Regions from separate parts of the Arthrobacter sp. Y3224198 genome, predicted to be linked through region 1. Evidence: riboswitches for the same ligand, from Rfam matches in the RefSeq annotation. Region 1 holds a riboswitch; each other region holds the start of a gene.
What was found. Region 1 has a riboswitch for S-adenosylmethionine ahead of AC5RUF_RS12400 (bifunctional o-acetylhomoserine/o-acetylserine sulfhydrylase). Riboswitches for the same ligand answer to the same signal wherever they lie in the genome.
Positions count from the first base shown of each region.

Region 2: it holds a riboswitch for S-adenosylmethionine, as region 1 does, so the genes downstream of both, AC5RUF_RS05410 (cobalamin-independent methionine synthase II family protein) here and AC5RUF_RS12400 (bifunctional o-acetylhomoserine/o-acetylserine sulfhydrylase) in region 1, are expected to answer to the same signal.
Region 3: it holds a riboswitch for S-adenosylmethionine, as region 1 does, so the genes downstream of both, AC5RUF_RS07615 (MetQ/NlpA family ABC transporter substrate-binding protein) here and AC5RUF_RS12400 (bifunctional o-acetylhomoserine/o-acetylserine sulfhydrylase) in region 1, are expected to answer to the same signal.

Region 1 is NZ_JBNHFG010000023.1:31,890-35,477, forward strand. It holds gene metX (homoserine O-acetyltransferase MetX) at 1-231, opposite strand, end outside; gene AC5RUF_RS12400 (bifunctional o-acetylhomoserine/o-acetylserine sulfhydrylase) at 240-1,556, opposite strand; SAM riboswitch class IV at 1,656-1,772, opposite strand; gene AC5RUF_RS12405 (VOC family protein) at 1,934-2,584, shown strand; gene AC5RUF_RS12410 (putative endonuclease domain-containing protein) at 2,774-3,588, shown strand, end outside.
Region 2 is NZ_JBNHFG010000006.1:120,859-124,446, reverse strand. It holds gene AC5RUF_RS05415 (peptide MFS transporter) at 1-1,259, shown strand, start outside; SAM riboswitch class IV at 1,379-1,503, shown strand; gene AC5RUF_RS05410 (cobalamin-independent methionine synthase II family protein) at 1,520-2,725, shown strand; gene AC5RUF_RS05405 (hypothetical protein) at 2,809-3,009, shown strand; gene AC5RUF_RS05400 (hypothetical protein) at 3,067-3,420, opposite strand; gene pgm (phosphoglucomutase (alpha-D-glucose-1,6-bisphosphate-dependent)) at 3,538-3,588, shown strand, end outside.
Region 3 is NZ_JBNHFG010000010.1:27,650-31,237, reverse strand. It holds gene AC5RUF_RS07620 (methionine ABC transporter ATP-binding protein) at 1-688, opposite strand, end outside; gene AC5RUF_RS07615 (MetQ/NlpA family ABC transporter substrate-binding protein) at 692-1,579, opposite strand; SAM riboswitch class IV at 1,736-1,851, opposite strand; gene AC5RUF_RS07610 (L-threonylcarbamoyladenylate synthase) at 1,989-2,609, shown strand; gene AC5RUF_RS07605 (alkaline phosphatase) at 2,748-3,588, shown strand, end outside.

The DNA.
Region 1 (3,588 bases):
GCCGGGTTCGTCCGTATCCCCCTGCGCCACGTGGGTGCTGCCGGTTAGGGCGTGCGCGATGAAGACGGCGTTACCGGCATCGGCATCAAGCCGGCCCCAGGTTTCGTAGCCGAGGACGACGTCGGGCAGGTAGCCGCCGGTTTCCAGGTCGAGTCCGCCGATGGAGGCGTACTGCAGCACCCCGTCCCGGTCGGTGACGGGGTGCTGCGGAGCAGAGTGACGGATTGTCACGCGGACCCCTAGGCTCCCTTGGCGGCCCGGAAGCCGGCGTCGAGGTCCGCAAGGATGTCATCGATATGCTCGATGCCCACGGACAGCCGCACCAGCCCCGGGCTGACACCGGCGGCCAGCTGTGCCTCGGCGCCGAGCTGGCTGTGCGTGGTCGACGCCGGGTGGATCACCAGCGAGCGCACGTCCCCCACGTTGGCCACATGGGAATGCAGCTCCAGGCCGTCCACAAAACGCTTCCCGGCCTCCACACCGCCCTCAATTTCGAAGGAAACAATCGCGCCGGTGCCGCGCGGACCGTATGTGCGTCCGCGTTCGAACCAGGGACTGGACTCCAGGCCGGCGTACGCAACCGAGAGCACGTCGTCGTGGTTTTCAAGCCAGTTGGCGACGGCGACGGCGTTGGCCACGTGCCGCTCCACGCGCAGGCTCAGGGTCTCCAACCCCTGGGCAATCAGGAACGCGTTGAACGGGGAAACCGCCGAGCCGAGATCGCGCAGCAGTTGCACGCGTGCCTTCAGGATGTAGGCCAGGTTGGCGCCCAGCGCACCGTTGACCCCCAGGTCGCGGGCGTAGACCAGCCCGTTGTAGCTCTCATCCGGGGTGTTGAAGCCGGGGAACTTCTCCGGGTCGGCGGCGAAGTCGAAGTTGCCCGAGTCCACGATTACGCCGGCAATGGAGGTTCCGTGCCCGCCCAGGTACTTGGTGGCTGAATGCACCACAATGTCCGCGCCCCATTCGATGGGACGGATCAGGTACGGCGTTGCCAGGGTGTTGTCCACGATCAGGGGGATGCCGGCGTCGTGGGCAATGGCGCTGATGCCCTCGAGGTCCAGCACGTCCTGGCGCGGGTTGGAGACTACCTCGCCGAAGAACGCCTTGGTATTGGGCCGGACCGCCGCCCGCCACTGCTCCAGGTCATCCGGGTCCTGCACAAAGGTGGTGTCGATGCCGAATTTCTTCAGCGTGTGCCGAAGCAGGTTGTAGGTGCCGCCGTAGAGGCTGGGGCTCGCCACAATGTGGTCGCCGGCGGCGGCCACGTTCAACAGCGCGAACGTTTCCGCGGCCTGTCCGGACGCCAGCAGCAGCGCCCCGACGCCGCCCTCCAGCGAGGCGATCCGGTTCTCCACCGCTTCCTGCGTGGGGTTGCCGATCCGGGTGTAGATCGGTTCCAGTTCCGCCAGGGCGAACCGATTGGCGGCTGCCTCGGCGCTGGGGAAGACGAAGGACGATGTCTGATAGATCGGCAGGGCACGGGCGCCGGTTACAGCGTCGGGCTCCTGTCCAACGTGGATCTGGCGGGTTTCAAATGACCAATCTGCACTCATGATGCTCCCTCAAACCAGGGGCCGCACAGCACCAGCCGGAACATCCGGGTACGCCGGATGGTTCGCCGGATAATCACCGGACTTCCAGTGGGGCTGTGGGACCCGCGCTTGCCGAACGCCCTTTTGGCGTCCAGCCAGGTCTTCACCCGGGGCACCCCACCGCGGTTGGAGGGTTGCCGGCCAGCAAGCCGGGGCTATCTGCTGGCACTCATGACCTGCACCAATAGAAACCGATCCCGGGACCAAGCGCAACCTTCATGACTTTCCGTGAAAAAGGCGGCCGTCCCGGGAACGGATTTGCGGTTCCGTGCTGCCTTCTTCGGTGGTTAGGCTTCCCTTAGTCGAGACCGCGGTCACAACGTGCCACAATGAGCCGCATGCGCTTGGATCATGTCTCTTACGCCTGTGAATCTGACGGTCTTTTGGCCACCACCGAGAGGATTGCTGCCGCTCTCGGCGCCGACTTCGTAAAGGGTGGTGTCCACCCCCGGTTCGGTACCCGCAATATGATCCTGCCCCTGGCCAACAACCAATATGTCGAGATTGTCGAGGTCCTGAACCACCCGGCGTCGGACAAGGCCCCCTTCGGCCAGGCCGTCCGCCAGCGCTCCGAATCCGGCGGCGGCTGGATGGGCTGGTGCGTGGCCGTGGATGACCTCTCCCCGTTCGAGCAACGGCTCGGCCGTTCCTCCGTCCCGGGCAACCGCAAGTTCCCGGACGGCCAGGAGCTGACCTGGCAGCAGATCGGCATCAACGGCCTGATCGCCGACCCGCAGGTGCCGTACCTGCTGCGCTGGGATGACGGCACCGAAGCGCTGCACCCGTCCAACGCCATCCCCGGGATGCCCGGTCTGGTGAAGCTGAGCTCGCTGACCATCGCCGGTTCCGCCGCACGGGTCAGCGACTGGCTGGGCCACCCCGTGGAGGAGCCGCTGGACGGTGTCGGGGTCACTTGGATCGCCCCCGCGGGGACACCGGGCCTCATGTCGGTCACCTTCGACACCGCCAAGGGCCCGGTCGAGATCTAGTTCCGGGGTTTTTGCTGCCGGTTAGGGTTTCTGCTGCCGGTTAGGGAAATCCCTCCGCCGCAAACCGGCAGGGATTTCCCAAACCGGCAGCGTTTTGCACAAACCGGAGCTTTCCCCATAACGACCGGGTTATCCACAAAGCAGGTTCCCGCCCTCGCTGTCTGGCTGCTGCATCTCCAGCCTTAGGGCATGGATCCCGAACTGATTTATGCCGCCGACGCCGATACTTACGGCGCCGGGCGCCGTGCCCTTTCCATGCGATGCCGAATAGGCGACCTGGTCCGCCTTCGCCCCGGGGTCTACGTCGCCGCCGGATCGTGGCAGCAGATGCCGGCCTGGGAACGTGAACGGACCCGGATCCGCGCGGCCTCACAGCAAGTGCCGGGACAGCGTGTCCTGATCCAGCAGTCTGCTGCCGTGATTTGGGGGCTGCCAGTTATCGGAACGTCGCCAGACATTCTGCTGCTGGGCTCCTCCACCTCACATGGCCGGTGCCGTGGCGGCCTCCGCTGGACCCATCGCCACCTGCTGGAGCCGGTGGAAACGTTCGACGGCATGCTGCTGACCTCCCGGGCGCAGACCGTGCTGGACATGGCTGCCTACCTCGACTTCGAGCATGCGGTTCCGGCCATGGACCATGTGCTGCGCCCGGATGTTGCCCACGGGCTGCCCCCACTGAGCAAAGAGCTCCTGCGGGACCTGGCACAAAGGGTGCCGTTCCGCAGCAAACAGGCAAAGGCCCGCCGGGTTATCGACTTTGCCGATGCCCTTTCCGAATCCGCCGGCGAATCCTATTCCCGCGCCGTACTGCGCCGTTTTGGATTTCCTGCCCCGGAACTCCAGCACGGGTTCAGTACTCCGGCGGGGCGCTTCCGGTCAGATTTTTATTGGAAGGACCAGATGCTGGTGGGGGAATTCGACGGCGCGGTGAAATACGGAGCAAACGGCTCTGCGCTGTCGCCCTCATGGGACACCCTCACCCAGGAAAAACGGAGGGAAGACGC
Region 2 (3,588 bases), on a different contig from region 1:
CGTACGGCGGTGGCGTTTACCTTTCCACCATTCTCGGCGCTTGGCTGGCCGACCGCGTGCTCGGCTCCGAGCGGGTCCTCTTCTACTCCGCAGCCATAGTCGTACTCGGCCACATTTCCCTGGCCGTACTTCCGGGTGCCGCGGGACTGGCTGCCGGCCTGATCCTCATTGCACTGGGCTCGGGCGGCGTCAAGGCCAACGCCACGTCGCTGGTTGGAACCCTGTACTCCGAGAAGGATGAACGGCGCGACGCCGGTTTCTCCCTCTTCTACATGGGCATCAACCTGGGCGCCCTGGTGGGCCCCCTCCTCACCGGCCTGCTCCAGGTCCGCCTCGGCTTCCACTACGGCTTCGGCCTTGCCGCAATCGGCATGGCCATCGGCCTGGTCCAGTACGGCCTCACGCGCAAATACCTGCCGGAAGCCGCGCATGAAGTAGCCAACCCGCTGCCCAAGCAGCAGTACCTCAAGGTCGGCGTGTACACCGTTGCCGCCCTGGTGGTGATTGTCCTGGCCGTGGTGTTCGGACTCCTGACCGCCACGAACCTCGCCGTGGTGATGGCCGCAGTGGCCATCCTGGCCGCGGTTGCCTACTTCGTCATCATCCTGGGCAGCAAGAAGGTCAACCAGGTGGAACGGCGCCGGGTGTTCTCCTTTATGCCGCTGTTCATTGCCAGCGCCGCCTTCTGGGCCCTGTTCCAGCAGCAGTTCACCGTGGTGGCGCTGTACGCCGACACGTCCCTGGACCGCACCATCTTCGGCTGGACCATGCCGCCGAGCTGGGTGCAGTCGATCAACCCGATCTTCATCATCATCTTCGCGGCCGTCTTCGCTGCGGTCTGGACCAAGCTGGGCGACCGGCAGCCGTCCTCGCCGCTGAAGTTCGCACTGGGCCTTGCCGTCATGGGCCTGGCGTTCCTCGCCTTCATTCCGTTCTCCGGCGGCGGCGCCAACAGCACCCCGCTGCTGGCCCTGGTCGGCATCCTGCTGCTGTTCACCTTCGCGGAACTCTTCATCTCCCCGATCGGCCTGTCCGTGGCCACCAAACTGGCCCCGGAGGTCTTCCGGACCCAGATGGTTGCCCTGTTCTTCCTCTCGGTTTCCCTGGGCACCACCCTTGCGGGCTGGCTGGCTCAATTCTACAACCCCGACACCGAGGTCAGTTACTTCCTGTTCAGCGGCGGAACCGCCATTGTCCTGGGCATCGCCCTGGCAGCGGCGACCCCGGCCATCAAGAAGCTGATGAGCGGCGTTCGCTAGCAAGCACGGCACGATACCCTCCACAGGGCGGCAGCACCGGAAAACCCGGAGCTGCCGCCCTTTTTGCTTTTCGTCATGTGCTTGGTGGGGACGGCACGGCGTGGTTAGGATGGCACCAGCTTCAGGAGACACGGCCGCCAAGCTCCGACTTGGCCGTGCACCAACCCCATGCTTCACGGGTGGTTCGGATGACGAAGCGGCCTGCACCGCCCTTCAGGGCATCCGGTGCAGGCAAGAGCACACGATCCCCGAGGATTCCCATGCGCAAAAGCACCGACCGTATCCTGACCACCCACGCCGGTTCACTCCCCCGCACACCCGAACTGCTCGCCGCCAATGCGGCCAGGGACGCCAACCCCGCGGACACCGCCGGCTATGAACAGCTGCTGCGGGATGCCGTAGCCGACCTGGTGCGGCGCCAGCAGGAGGCCGGCATCGATATCCCGAACGACGGCGAGTACGGGCACGCGATGTCCGCCGAGGTGGATTACGGGGCCTGGTGGTCCTACTCCTTCGCCCGGCTGAGCGGCCTGAGTGTGGCTGAAACGGGCATCTGGGACATGGAGCCGGTCCGTTCGGAACCGGGCAAGGTTGTTCTGACCAGCTTCGGTGACCGCCGCGACCGGGTCCGTTTCCGCGAGGCCTACACAGACCCGTCGTCGGGCATCACCACGGGCGCGCAGAAGGTTTTCCCGAAAGTCACCGGCAAAGTGGAATACACCGGGTACGACGCCGTGGCGGGAGATATTGCCAACCTCAAGGCAGGCCTGGTCGGGGCGGGCCTGTCGGAGGGCTTCCTGGCCTCCCTTTCGCCGGGCTCCTGCTCCCGGATCGCCAACGAGTACTACTCCACGGAGGAAGAGTTCATCTACGCGTGCGCCGATGCCATGCGCGAGGAGTACAAGGCGATCGTCGACGCCGGACTGATTGTGCAGATCGATGACCCCTCGATTGCCGAGAACTGGGACCAGATCAACCCGGAACCGTCGGTTCAGGATTACCTGCGGTTCACCCGGATCCGGGTGGAGGCCCTGAATTACGCCCTGCGCGGGCTGCCGGAGGAACAGATCCGCTTTCACCTGTGCTGGGGTTCCTGGCACGGCCCGCACACCACCGACATCGAGTTCCGCCACCTCGTGGACACCCTGCTGAGCATCAACGCCGGCGGCTACAGCTTCGAAGCCGGCAATGTCCGGCACGAGCACGAATGGCGGGTGTGGGAAGACACCAAGCTGCCGGACGGGAAAGTGATTATCCCCGGCGTCGTTTCCCATGCCACCAACGTGGTGGAGCATCCGGATCTGGTGGCGGACCGGATTGAGCGTTTCGCCCGGCTGGTGGGACGGGAGAACGTTATTGCCTCAACCGACTGCGGGCTGGGCGGCCGGGTGCATCCCCAGATTGCGGCTGCCAAGCTTGAGGCGCTCGGTGAGGGCGCCCGGCGGGCCAGCAACCGGCTTTGGTAGGTCCGGACCTAACCGTGCGGACCGCTGTTGGACTACAGTGGAAACCGTAAGGTTACTGATGGTTTGGAGCAAGGGAGGACGCAGTGGCAAAGACAGACAAGCCGGCGGAATCGTCGAATCCGATTGAGAACGCCGTGGAGAACCTCATGCAGACCTCGGAGGAGGTTCCGGACGGCAGCGGCAGCCAGGACCACTCCGATCCGCGCACCGAGGTGCACTCCAACCTTGCGCAGGGCCTGAATTCCGACAACGAGAACTTCAAGGCCAATCACAAGGACCAGTAGCACCTGCTGCGGGGAGGGAAACCTTCCCGCAGCTGCTTTTAAGGCGGCCGTTCGCTGCTATCCGTCCAGCCCGGCGCTGGTCAGTGCCAGCATCCCGGCGGCCGCGGCCAGCAGCCCCAGCGAAGACATGAAGTTGAAGATGGTTCCCGCTGCCTGCGGCCGGCCGTGGCCGAAATGGACGGCGGCGGCGCACCATGCCGCCGCGAACATCAGCACGGGCAGGATCCCGCCGGTAAACCCGGCCGCGTTTTCGGCCCACTCCGGCAGGTGAAACGCCGTCCGCTGACTCCAGGCGAACCAGAACACCGGGGACGCACAGAGGCAGGCAAGGTTCAGCACCACCATGCCCGTGCGGGTGCCCCGGCGCATCCCGGGGCGCCGGACCGTTACCGGAGCTGCTCCTGCCGCCATGGTGCCCCCTTCCTGCCGCCCCCGCTGCTGTCGGATAGAGCATACGGCCCCGGCGCCGGGATTTACGCGTAGGGGTCCGTCTGCCGTCCCCGCCGTTTCTTTGGCATGCTTAGGGGTATGTCTAATCGTGCAGGAAAACCAGCCGAACCTTCCGACCTTGTAGATCTC
Region 3 (3,588 bases), on a different contig from region 1:
CCGGCCCCTGTTCCACAATCCGCCCGCTGTCCATGACCGCCACCCGGTCCGCGAGCTTCCAAATCACATCCATCTCGTGCGTGATCACCACGATGGTGATGCCCAGTTCCCGGTTGACCCGGCGGAGCAGGGCCAGTACCTCCCGTGTGGTTTCCGGGTCCAATGCGGAGGTCGCCTCGTCCGCGAGCAGGATCTTTGGTGAGGCTGCAAGGGCCCGGGCAATGCCCACACGCTGCTTTTGCCCGCCGGACAGCTGTTCGGGATAGTTGTCCGCCTTGCCGGCCAGGCCCACGAACTCCAGCAGTTCATCCACCCGGGCGCTGATTGCGCTGCGGCTGTACCCGGCGACCCGCAGCGGATACGCCACGTTGCTCCTGACCGTCTTGGCGTTGAACAGGTTGAACTGCTGGAAGACCATGCCGATGTCCCGGCGCAGCTCCCGCAGCCGTCGCTCGGGCACCCCGGAGACGGTCCTGCCGTCCACGGTGATCTCTCCGGCGGTGCAGGCTTCCAGGCCGTTAATCAGCCGGACGAGTGTGCTCTTGCCGGCGCCCGAGTACCCGATGATGCCGAAGATCTCACCGGCCTCGATGTCCAGGCTGATGTCCGAGAGCGCAGTAAGCGGCGGCTCCCCCTTCCGGGCGGGCGCATAGGACTTGGTGACGTTGTGCAGCGAAATCAGCGGCATGGCCTAGCCCAGTGCACGGACGTCGGCTTCGACGTCCTTGAGTGAGGCCACCAGGTCCTCCGCAGGTACCTTGAGCAGCCGGGCGGTATTGCCGGAGGCCTTCTGCACGCCGTCATGCACGGCGGGAGTGTCCTGGTAAATCTCCACCAGGCGGCGGTAGGTCTCGTTGTCCTGTTCACCTGCCCTGGCGGCGAACACGTTGACGTAGGGAATTGCCCGGGGATCGGATGGGTCGTCCTGCGCGATGGCGTCCGCCGCTTTCAGCCCGGCATCCTCCACAAAGTCATTGTTGATGATGGCCGCCGCCACGTCCGGCAGGGAGGTGGGCGTCAGCGAGGCCTCCAGGGTAGTCACCTTGACCCGCGACCCGGACTCGTCAATATCGTCCAGGGTGGCGAAGGGACCACCCCCGTCCTTCAGGCTCAGCAGTCCGGCCGACTGCAGCACCAGGAGACCGCGTGCGAGGTTGCTTTCGTCATTGGGCACGGCCACGGTTGCCCCGTCCGGAATGTCCGCCACCGAGTCGTACTGGGTCGAATACAGCCCGAGCGGGTAGATGGCCGTGGAGCCCACCGGCACCAGGTCCTCGCCGCTGGAGACGTTGTAACGGGCGAGGTAGACCAGGTGCTGGAACTGGTTCAGGTCCAACTCGCCTTCGGTCAGTGCCGGATTGGGCTGGGTGTACTCGGCGAAGTCCACAATTTCCACGTCGATGCCGGCGTCCTCTGCTGCATCCGCGTAGGTGGTCCAATACGGGTCACTGGCACCAACCACACCGATGCGTACGGTCTCTTCGTCGCTTCCGGCAGCCTGGCCGCCGCAGCCGGCCGCAAAGGCAAGGAATGGAACAAGGGACAGGGAAAGAAGTTTTTGCGTGCGATTCACGGGCATTCCTTAAAGAATTGTTTATGGGCATGACAATTAGGCGCAGCAATACTGCGCGGAAAAGGCGGGCCGGAACCCGGTCGGTTGCCTAGGTTCTGCGGGGGTTGGGCATGCGCGTTTCCCTTGTCGATCGGGACGCAGCCGGCTGCGGGGCAGCCATGAGCGCCGTACTTGCCGGCGGACTGTTGTCCGACGGCCGAATCATCACCTGGAGCACCCCGCTACGACGAGAGGGTTGCTGTCCAGCCGGCCAGGGCCGATGGCTGGAACTCTTGATTGCTGACCCCAGATTATTGGGACGCATTTCTTTCCGTCAATGGCAAAACCGGAAAAGGTGAAATGTTTCCTTTTAATACGGATAACCGGCAACACCATTCCTGCTGCCTCCCGGGAGGGCCGGCGGTAGGCTTTGGGTATGGCCAGATACTTTGACGTCCACCCCGACAACCCGCAGCCGCGGTCCATCAACCAGATCGTGGACCTGGTCCGCTCCGGGGGCCTCATCGCCTACCCCACCGATTCCAGCTACGCCCTGGGCGTGCAGTTGGGAAACCGTGACGGGCTGGAGCGGATCCGGCAGATCCGGAAACTGGACGAGAAGCACCACTTCACCTTGGTCTGCCGGGACTTCGCCCAGCTGGGACAGTTCGTGCAGCTGGACAATTCGGTGTTCCGCAGCGTGAAGGCCGCCACCCCCGGCCGCTACACATTCATCCTGCCGGCCGTGAAGGAAGTCCCGCGCTGGCTGTCGCACCCCAAAAAGCGCACCGTGGGCGTACGGATTCCGGACAATGCGGTGGTGCAGGCCCTTCTGGACGGCCTGGGCGAACCGCTGCTCTCCAGCACATTGCTGCTGCCCGGTGATGAGGATCCGATGACCCAGGGCTGGGAAATCAAGGAACGGCTGGACCACCAGGTGGACGCCGTCATCGATTCCGGCTTCTGCGGACCGGATCTCACCACCGTGGTCGATTTTTCCGACGGTACCCCGGAAGTTGTCCGCCGGGGCACGGGAGATCCTTCGCCCTTTGAATAACCCGCCGGTGCGATAAGCCGCCGATGCTCCTGCCGCGCTTTGGATAGCCCGGTCCTCTGTTGACACCCTGCCTGCCGGTGCGGAGTGTGGCCCCGTCAAGGGGGACCACCAGCACCATCACTCGCAGGGGAATCCAACATGAAGAAGACGGCTTCGGCATTATCCACGGCGGTACTGAGCATCTGCGTCCTGGCAGGGTGCGGCATGACAGGCCTGCCCGCCACCGGCGGAACACCGCAACCCACCGGTTCGACCGGTCCCAGCGGGAGCCCGACCGGCTCCCCGAGCCCCACCTCCAGTCCGACATCCAGCTCAACCTCCAGCCCGACCTCCAGTCCCACGCCAAGCCCCACGGACGGCGGGGACAACAGCGACGACGAGTCCGTGAACGTCATCCTGATGGTGGGTGACGGAATGGGCACCGCCCAGCGCGACGCCATCCGCCTGGCCTCCGTGGGCCTGCAGGGGGAACTGGCCATGGACACCCTGCCCGAAGTGGGCCGGGTACACACCAATTCGGCCGATGAGGAAACCTTCGTCACCGATTCCGCGGCGGCGGCCACCGCCATGGCCACCGGGGTGAAGACCTACAACGGAGCCATCGGCACCAACCTGGACCGCGAACCCGTCACCACCGCTTTGGAAATTGCTGAAGGCCTGGGCAAATCAACCGGGCTGGTCACCACGAGCCAGGTCACCGACGCCACGCCCGCCGCATTCGGCTCGCACGTACTGGACCGCGACGAGCAGAGCGCAATCGCCGCGCAGTTCCTGCGCAGCTCCCACCCCGAAGTCATCCTGGGTGGCGGCGAGGATTACTGGTACCCGGAGGGCGACCCGGGCCGGTACCCGGACAACCCGGCCGAGGACGAGTCCGAGCAGAGCGCCGGCACCGAAGGGAACCTGGTGGAAGAGGCCCAGGACCAGGGCTACGAATACGTCTGGGACCTCCCCGGCCTGCAGGCCGCGCAGGGAGAAC